Regions from separate parts of the Priestia sp. MDV22-iso46 genome, predicted to be linked through region 1. Evidence: predicted binding sites of a transcription regulator. Region 1 holds the regulator's gene; each other region holds the start of a gene.
The links. Region 1 encodes Rex, which represses fermentation and respiration genes when NADH is low (regulators of the CRP and FNR family bind a similar motif). Its sites were predicted from a motif close to TTGTGAAATATTTCACAA; they were not measured.
Positions count from the first base shown of each region.

Region 1 (3,286 bases):
TCCGAAGGTTTGCCTGCTGAACAATATATTTGTGTTCATCATATCCAATAGACACGTTTTCGAGATTTAAGACTTCATTTCCGCTTTGACGCTCAATTTCAAACGAAAAACTAGCTGATTTTTCGCCTTCGTTAGGTCGATTTATTAACTCCATTCGATCGAGCTGTTTACGTCTGCTTTGCGCACGTTTTGTAGTCGATGCGCGGGCGATGTTTCGCTGAATAAAATCATTCAGTTTTGCGACTTCATCTTGCTGCTTTTCGTACTGACGCAACTCTTTTTCATATCGCTCTGCTTTTTGTACAAGGTATTTAGAGTAGTTGCCCGTGTACTTCACCGTTGTTTTTTGTGTGACTTCATACACTTGATTTACGACTTTATCAAGGAAGTAACGATCGTGTGAAACAATTAAAATAGCTCCTTCATACCCTTGCAGAAACTGTTCCAGCCATGCTAAAGTTTCAATATCTAAGTGGTTGGTAGGCTCATCGAGAATAAGCAAGTCCGGCTTTGTTAAAAGCAGTTTTGCAAGCGCCAAGCGTGTTTTTTGTCCACCGCTCAAGGAGGAAATAGGGGTGCTATAGTCAAAGTTTGAAAAACGGAAACCGTGAAGAATAGATCGTGTATCCGCTTCATATTGATAGCCGCCTAAATCTTTGAACGTTACTTGAAGCTGATCGTACTCTTTGGTTAGTTTTTCGTATTGAACTGAATCATTAAAAATGTCTGGATCGCCCATCTTCGTTTCAAGCGTACGTAATTCTTTTTCCATCTTCTTTAACGGAGCAAAGACAGTCATCATTTCTTCCCATATGGAGAGTGTTGACTCAAGAACTGTATCTTGTCCCATATAATCAATGGAAACACCTTTAGGTTTAATAATTTCTCCGCTGTCATAAGAAAGCTGCTCAGCAATAATTTTTAATAAAGTTGATTTACCAGCACCGTTTCGTCCCACTAGGGCAATGCGGTCTTTTGATTGTACTTCTAACTTTATATTCGATAAAATGGGTTCTGCCCCATAGTATTTTGTAATACCGTTCAATTGTAGAATAATCATTTTTTCACCTCTAGTAGTATATCCATAGTGTATTTTAACATATTTTCAACTACAAGTTCTTCCTACAAGCGTTTGTAATTTGTACAGGGACAAGGACAAATGGTGAAGCGAATGTTTTGATTCATGAAATAAAATGATTTTACGTGCACATTTTATACAGGATACTATGTTAAAATAAGAGATAAGTGCATCTCTGAACTTATATATGATGGATGTAGAAAATCCGTCATGACTAACAAACGAATCCTTTGAAGGGCTAATTGCTTCGTTCTAGCTAACGACTTTAAGTAGTGCTGGATAGACAAAAGCCGTCGGGGTGTGAAGCGGAGTATATATAAAACAAGAGAAAAGAGAGAGAATTGGAAGCGCTACCTCAAAGCGGTTGATGCTTTGTGAAAGGTAATGCAATATGACTTGAAAATGTTAGTAATGACATACATGAACTGAGGGGGTACAACGTGAACACTGAACAATTAAAAATACCACAAGCAACGGCTAAACGATTGCCGCTTTATTATCGTTTTTTAAAAAACTTGCATGCTTCTGGTAAACAGCGTGTTTCGTCAGCAGAGTTAAGTGAGGCAGTGAAAGTTGATTCTGCTACTATTCGTCGGGACTTTTCTTACTTTGGAGCATTAGGGAAAAAGGGATACGGCTACAATGTGAATTATTTACTTACATTTTTCCGTAAAACGTTAGACCAAGATGAAGTAACGAAAGTAGCACTGATTGGCGTGGGGAATCTGGGAACGGCCTTTTTAAATTATAATTTTATTAAAAATAATAACACCAAAATTGAGTGCGCTTTTGATGTGATAGAAGATAAAGTCGGTACAAAAGTAGGTGACGTGCCGGTTTATCACCTTGACCAATTGGAAGATTATATGAGTGATGATATCTCAGTGGCGATTTTAACCGTTCCTGCCACTGTTGCTCAGCAAATTACCGATCGTTTAGTGAACTGCGGAATTAAAGGGATTCTAAACTTCACTCCTGCACGCTTAAACGTACCGGATGAGATTCGACTACATCATATTGATCTTGCTGTAGAATTACAGTCGCTTGTCTATTTTTTGAAAAATTATCCTGTTGAATAAGGTGGACTGTGTTACGATTTCCTTAAGTCTAAATTAATAAGGAGAGTGGGAATATGGGGATTGGAGCAGGCAGTTGGATTATTATTGCGATTGTAGCACTGCTTATTTTTGGACCGAAACGGTTACCGGAGCTAGGAAGGTCAGTCGGGCAAACGCTTAGAGAGTTTAAGCATGCCGCTAGCGGTGCATCAGAAGATCGTGAAAAAGATAAACAGCGTCAAGTAGATGACAAAGAGTAAAAGGGTGATCATAGTATGACTGAACAAGAAATGTCAATATATGATCATATAGGAGAGCTGCGAAAACGCATTTTAATTGTTTTATTTTTCTTTGTCATTGCCACAATTGGCGGCTTTTTTATAGCGGATAAGGTTATTGTCTATTTACAGCATGCTGATGAGGCAAAAAATTTAACGATGAATGCATTTAGGCTAACAGATCCAGTTAAGATTTATATGCAGTTTGCTGTTATTATCGGCTGTGTACTTGCAGCTCCTGTTGCACTGTATCAACTTTGGGCATTTATTAGTCCTGGTTTATATGAAAAAGAGCGTAAGGTAACGCTTGGATATATTCCTGTTTCCATTTTTCTCTTTATCGGCGGTGTCTCTTTTTCTTATTTTGTGTTGTTTCCATTTGTCGTCGATTTTATGACGCGCGTTTCTGATGAGCTGAATGTAAACCAAGTGATTGGCATTAATGAATACTTTTCTTTTTTAATGCAGCTCACACTGCCTTTTGGCCTGTTGTTTCAGCTTCCTGTCGTCGTCATGTTTTTGACGCGATTAGGAATTATAACGCCTATGTTTTTATCTCAAATTCGAAAGTATGCCTATTTCGTACTGCTAGTTATTGCCGCACTTATTACACCACCGGAATTGCTCTCGCACATGATGGTGACAGTGCCGCTCTTAATTTTGTATGAAATCAGCATCATTATTTCCCGCATTTCGTATCGCAAAGTGTTAAAGGCAAGGGCAGAGCAAGAAAGAGAAGATGTTAGTATGTAAAAAAACCACTGAAACAGTGGTTTTTTTTATTTAGATGAATCATCTTGATTTTTATATTGCTGCTGCAACTTTTTAATTTTATAGTGCAAGATAAAAATGCGAACCGCAAATCTGAAATC
Region 1 is NZ_JBZVWT010000024.1:4,065-7,350, forward strand. Features, by position in the region: gene AC4NPH_RS30660 (ABC-F family ATP-binding cassette domain-containing protein) at 1-1,060, opposite strand, end outside; gene AC4NPH_RS30665 (redox-sensing transcriptional repressor Rex) at 1,519-2,157, shown strand; gene tatA (twin-arginine translocase TatA/TatE family subunit) at 2,211-2,396, shown strand; gene tatC (twin-arginine translocase subunit TatC) at 2,412-3,167, shown strand; gene AC4NPH_RS30680 (YdiK family protein) at 3,194-3,286, opposite strand, start outside.

Region 2 (3,286 bases), on a different contig from region 1:
TAGTCATAATAAAATTAATTCCGGAAGCCAAGCTGCCAATACCTGATATTTGAATACCCCAAATATAAAAATCTTGACCTGGTCCAGGACTGAACTGCATGCCAGAAAGCGGCGGATAACTCAACCATCCTGCATCTGGCGAGCCGCCGATTACGAACGACAAATTGAAAAGCATGGCGCCAAAGAAAAATAGCCAAAAGCTTACCGCGTTTATAAAAGGATAGGCGACATCTCTTGCTCCAATTTGAAGCGGTACAACAATGTTAAAGAACGCAAACATAAGCGGCATTGCCATAAATAGAATCATAATGGTTCCGTGCGTAGTGAAAATTTCGTTGTAATGATTAGAATCTAGAAAATGCCACTGAGGGAATGCTAGTTGAATACGCATTAATAGTGCATCTACTCCGCCTCGAAACAGCATTAATAATGAAGAAAGCATATACATAATTCCAATTTTTTTATGATCCACCGTTGTGAGCCATTCACGCCATAGCCACTTCCATTTTTTAAGATACGTAAGAACAAAAATAATACCGGCTAGTGTTAACAAAATGGCGACATCTGCTCCATAAATCATCGGCTCCCCTGTCACAAAAAAACGAGATGAAAAATCTTTTAATTTGTCTAACAACTTATTTTCCTCCTTCCTGGTGCTCGTGCTGTGTATGTGTTTGTTCATCAGAAGCCACATTCATGGTCTTCATGTCTTCGTTTTTCATATGGTGATGCTGACTATAATATTGACCGCCGTTTTTAATGACAATTTTTTGGAATAAACCTTTAGGAATAGTAGAATACGATTTTTCCAAGGAAAGACCTTGTTTGGCAAGACTGTTATAATCAGCTTTTGTTAAAGCTGGTGCGGTTTCTTTCACTTGTTTTACCCACTGATTAAATTCTTTTGTCGATGTAGATTTAACTTTAAAATTCATATGAGCAAATCCTTCACCCGTAAAATTAGCGCCTGAACCAAAATATTCTCCCTTGTGATCAGCTTGCAGCCACAATCCCATTGCCATTCCCGGCATGGTATATAATTGTCCTCCCAGCTCCGGTACCCAAAAAGAATTCATAGGTGCATCTGACGTTAGCACGAATTGAACGGGCACATCTTTTGGAATTTCAACATAGTTGACTGTCGCAATATCTTGATCCGGATATTGAAATAACCATTTCCAATCAAGAGACGTTACTTCAATCGTTAGTGGCTTTACATCTTTTTCCGGCGGATCCACTAAGTCATACGTTGTTCTGGCCGTAGCAAAACCTAAAATGCCAATAATAATAATAGGAATGACCCACCAAATAAATTCCAGACGCTTACTATCGTCCCAGTCTGGTCGATACGGAGCCTTGTTTTCAGGCTTATCACGGTAGCGTAAAACGATATATACAAGCAGGCCTAACACAGGAATAACAACAATTGCGCATAAAATTATGGAAAAAATAATTAACTGGTATTCTTTTTGGGCCACCGCCCCCTGCGGATTTAAAATCAAATAACGACTATCACAGCCTGCTAAAAAAATTGTGATGAATACGGAGAGAATCATTAACTTGCTAATATGCATTGATTTTTGCTTTCTCACCTAAGCTCAGGCTCCCTTCCTCTAAATCTCTGTACATAATAATGGTATATAAACGTTCATATTAGAGATGCATCTCAACAGATCAAAAGGCTAAAAACCTCCTAACATATTGAAGTTTGTCATGACATATTGCTTACTCCTAAAAAATTATCATGTTGTGTTGTTAAAGGGTGTGATATTTATCACACTTAAATCGGTTTTTATCTATTTTAAATACCTTTACCATAATTTCGTCACATATTTGGGTAAATGTAGGGAATAAAAGGTGCCTTGTGACTGGCCTAATAAAAGAAAAAACTCTTCCAGTTTTTATTAACTGAAAGAGTTTTTTATAAGTACTAGATGAAGTATTGAGCTTTAACACTTACTGATTTGCTTGTTTGACCTACTGAAACATCCAATCAATCATTTTCTGATTTTGATACGCGGGAACCCATGAAGCATGATCATACTTTAATTCTTTAGGATATTCCGTATATAGCGGATGCCCCCAGATTTTTTGTAAATTCATTGCACCGTTATTTATATTTACGATGAAACACTCCTCATAAAGAAAACTATATTTCTATTTTCAAAGAGACTTATGACTATAGCAATATCTTTTAAAAAAGCTATCCACTTTCTTCATAAAGATTACATGTTAAAAACACCTAAAGATAGTTTAGGTGTTTTTGAAAGTTTTATATTCATCTTTCCTCTAAGCAAAAGCTCAATGGTTATATGGCCTTCTTACTCTTTGAAGCCCCTTGTTTTTTTCTCCACATATTTTCCATTTGTTCAAGAGTTCTACCTTTTGTTTCAGGGATAAATTTCCATACAAATAAAGCAGAAAGTACACTCATTAAACCGTAAAAACCATATGTTAATCCTCCGCTATATTCCATCATCACAGGATATGTAGAGGAAATAAAATAGTTAGCCGCCCACTGAGCAGCTACGGCAATAGCTACAGCACGACCTCTAATTTTATTAGGAAAAATCTCTGAAATGAGCACCCAACAAATTGGTCCCCATGACATCATAAAGGAAGCTGTATAAATAATGATAAATACAAGCGTCCCTATACCAATGATGTTTGAAAAAGCCATGCTTGCTACACCGAACATTCCAATGGTCATTCCGATAGACCCTGTTATTAATAAAGGTTTTCTTCCTAAACGATCGACCGTCAAAATTGCAATTACTGTAAAAATAACGTTTACTAATCCCATAATAATGGTTTGCAGCATAGAAGAACCTTTAGCTGCTCCCATGCTTTCAAAAATACGTGGAGCATAATATAGAGCTACATTGATTCCTACAAACTGTTGAAATACAGAAAGCAGTATACCTACAACGATAACTAATTTTCCATATGCCAATAATTTTTCAGACGAAACATTGGTAGAAATTGTTTGTTTAATATCGTCTAAAATTGATTTCGCCTCTGAAGATCCATTAATTTTAGTTAGTATGGCTAAAGCTTTTTGATCTTGATTCTGTGTAGCTAAGTAGCGAGGCGTTTCAGGAACTAAAAACAAGAGTGCTGCAAAGAGTAAAGCTGGAATAGCTCCTGAAGCAAACATGTATCTCCACCCTACATCATTAATCCATTCTAAGGTTTCCCCATTTGCAATACCCCAGTTCACGAAGTAAACGACTAACATTCCAAAAATAATCATAAATTGATTGAACGATACCAATCTGCCGCGAAT
Region 2 is NZ_JBZVWT010000001.1:1,098,676-1,101,961, forward strand. Features, by position in the region: gene qoxB (cytochrome aa3 quinol oxidase subunit I) at 1-634, opposite strand, end outside; gene AC4NPH_RS05730 (ubiquinol oxidase subunit II) at 636-1,574, opposite strand; gene xylE (D-xylose transporter XylE) at 2,309-3,286, opposite strand, start outside.
Region 2: a site for Rex is predicted at 1,763-1,780, ahead of AC4NPH_RS05730 (ubiquinol oxidase subunit II). Genes of this name have one in related genera too.

Region 3 (3,286 bases), on a different contig from region 1:
ACATCGGGAGCGGCTTTGTTTGCGGTAGGAGTAACGATTGGAATTGGAAAAATTAACTTCAGTAAAGGCGCGCTTGGGATCGCTGTCTTAAAAGTGGCGGTTCAACCCATCGTTATGCTCGGAATTGCAGTATGGATAGGGCTGTCTTCAGATGAAGTGACAAAAGCTATTTTACTGGTAGCTTTTCCTGGGTCTGCTGTAGCTGCGATGATTGCTTTGCGGTTTGAAAGTTTGGAAAACGAAACCGCATCTGCTTTTGTCATTAGTGCTATTTTATCGTTGATTACGCTGCCGCTTCTTATTTCTTGGCTTATGTAAATAAAAAAACGAAAGAGGAGAATTCCTCTTTCGTTTTAAGACGGAGGATTAATAAGCTAATGCAAATAATCCTTTGATATGAGATAAGTAACGAACGTTACTTGCTTCTTTCATAAGTGATGCTGGTAAACCTTTTAATTGCGTTTTGTTTCCGCCGATTGTACCAATTGCATCTTTGCGTCCAAGACTTCCTAGTGTACCAGAGAAGACAGGAACGAATGATTCCATTGCTCCGCCGCGAATAGCTACTGCTAAGTTCACGCCTACAACTTCACCCATTTGCCAAGCTAATTGAGCAGTAGGTGGGTAAGGGCGACCTTCTGGACCCATTACAACCGCTGAGTCACCAGCAAGGAATACATCTTTATGAGATGTAGATTGTAAGAATTCATTTACAAGTGCACGACCACGGTTTACTTCGATACCTGAGTTAGCAACTACAGAGTTACCTTGAACTCCGCCAGTCCATACCATTGTTTTTGTTTCAATTTTGCTGCCGTCTTTAAGTTCAACAGTTGTAGCATCCATTTTTGTTACAGGTGTACCAGTAACAAATGTAACGCCACGTTTTGTTAAGCTTGATTGAGCGCGCTCTACTAATTCAGCAGGGAAGCCTGGAAGAACTGTAGGAGCTGCTTCTACACAGTATAGAGAAATTTCTTTTGGATCAACACCGTGTTTTAGACATAGGCTTGGCATTAAGTCAGCGTATTCACCAACAAGTTCGATACCTGTTAATCCGCCACCGCCAACTACGATTGTACCGTCAGCTTTATTTTTTGTTTTGCTGTATTCAGCGATACAAGCTTCTACGTGTGCACGTAAACGGTTTGCATCATTTACTGATTTAAGAACGAAGCTGTGCTCTTCTAAACCAGGGATACCGAAGTAAGCAGTTTCACTACCTAACGCTGTAACAAGGTAGTCGTAGCTTAATTTCGTACCATCTTCAAGAGATACTTCACGTTGATCTGGTGAGATTTCTTTTACCGTTGCAATTTTTAAATCAACGTTGTAGTTTTTAAGTAATTTATCAAGTGGTAAAGCTACCGCTTGTTCAGAAACGCCGCCTACAGCTAGACGGTGTAATTCTGTAATGATTTGGTGAGTAGCAAAACGGTTCACTACTGTAATTTTTGCTTCATCCGCACTTAGGTGTTGGCGAGCTGTCATTGCAGTTAATAAACCACCGTAACCGCCGCCTAAAATTAAAATATGTTTTGACATAGTCGATCCTCCGTCCACACTTTTTAATGAAAATTATTTTTGTTTTTCGTTTGTAATGTCTAAATACGCTTGTGCAAAGCGGAATAGTTTTTGAGCTTGTGGATCTTTAAGCATGCGTAATAAACCGAATAAACCGATTGAATTAGAAGCATTTGCTTCTGCACGATCGTTTGCTTCGATTGCAGTAGCTGCAAGACCTTTTACTGTTCCTTCTACTGGCTCGATAAATTCTTTTACTCCACCAAGTAGATCTTCTTTTAATACGTCGTCAGTTAATAATGATTGCGCAACGTCGTAAGTTTTTGTAAGCACCGTTACCATTTCAGATAATTTTGGTAAATTATCTACAAGAACAGTAAGAGCTTCTTGTACTTCAGGCTTTAACAATTGATCTAACACATCCGCTTGACCTTTGTTAACTGCCGCTTCTGTTTGTACAGCAGCATTTTCCTCTGCAGCTGATTTTTGAATAGTTGATTGAGACATGAAAAGTCCTCCTTTGCTGGATACTGTTGCATATGTAGTTCCTAGTTATCTGCTAGACTTTCAAACTACATTGTGAAGTTGTGAAATCTTGCACATAATTCTATTTTAATTTTAATACGAGATAAAATCAACTCATTTTGTTGAAAAAATAAGTGAAGAACCTCGTAACCCTTTGTTTAATAAAAGTTTATAAAAAATAAAGCGAATAAATTGCCTAGGTAAATAAAATTAAAATAGGGAACTAACATGATTCCTCTTCCTACGATAAAACAAATAACGTCATATTTCAACACATAGGAACTTAATATTCTATAAGTATTAAAAAGATAGGGCGCATTTACTATTTAAAGAGTTTTCAAAAAATTACATTGACTTACTATAGTGTTCTACATATAATCATAATATAACATCTTATGTAAGGAGATATAACATGGTTATAGTGGATGAACTTTATCATAATGTGGTCATTACATTGCCTCAATTAAAATTAATTGAATTTATAATGAAGTTAAAAGAAGCTAAAGCACAAGAAATAGAAGATATAAAAACGAAAATTAGTAAATACGAAGAGAAGAAACGTGCTGAAGAAGCTTGGTATCAATCACTATCACCGTTTCGTAAATTTTTTACCGGGCGTCCTTTAAGTCAGCATCAAGCGGTCGAGTATATGGTATACGTAAAGGAACGCTTTAAAAAAATTGATCACCTTAAAGCACAAATGCGAGAACTTCATGAAGTTCTTGAATTAATAAAAGCGGAAAATGAAGAAACAAGTGAAATTACGCTTTCGCCTGCTATTGTACAAGAAATAAAACGATTAAAAAGCAGTGGAGGCGTTGGGATATGAGTGTTAATGAACTAAGTTTAGGGATAAATACAACGTGGGTCGTGTTAACAGCGGCGATGATTTTGTTAATGGAAGGCGGCTTTGCCTTGCTAGAGGCAGGTTTTGTCCGCTATAAAAATAGCGTGAATATTATTATGAAAGTATTCGCTGATATTACAATAGGAACGCTTTGTTTCTATTTAATTGGTTTTGGATTAATGTACGGTGATGATTTAGGTGGAGTTGTCGGTAAAAGCGGTTTTGCGCTCTCAGGTAATTTATCGCACCTTGACATTCCAATTGGGCTTGAAACGTTTTGGCTGTTTCAATGTGCGTTTGTTATTGCGGTCATTTCTATCGTTTCTGGAGCGGTGGCAGAACGAATTAATTTCCGCGCATATCTTTTATATGCGATTTTGATGACTACAT
Region 3 is NZ_JBZVWT010000001.1:329,764-333,049, forward strand. Features, by position in the region: gene AC4NPH_RS01715 (AEC family transporter) at 1-318, shown strand, start outside; gene AC4NPH_RS01720 (NAD(P)/FAD-dependent oxidoreductase) at 367-1,545, opposite strand; gene AC4NPH_RS01725 (DUF1641 domain-containing protein) at 1,579-2,031, opposite strand; gene AC4NPH_RS01730 (hypothetical protein) at 2,462-2,878, shown strand; gene AC4NPH_RS01735 (ammonium transporter) at 2,875-3,286, shown strand, end outside.
Region 3: a site for Rex is predicted at 2,110-2,127, ahead of AC4NPH_RS01725 (DUF1641 domain-containing protein). Genes of this name have one in related genera too.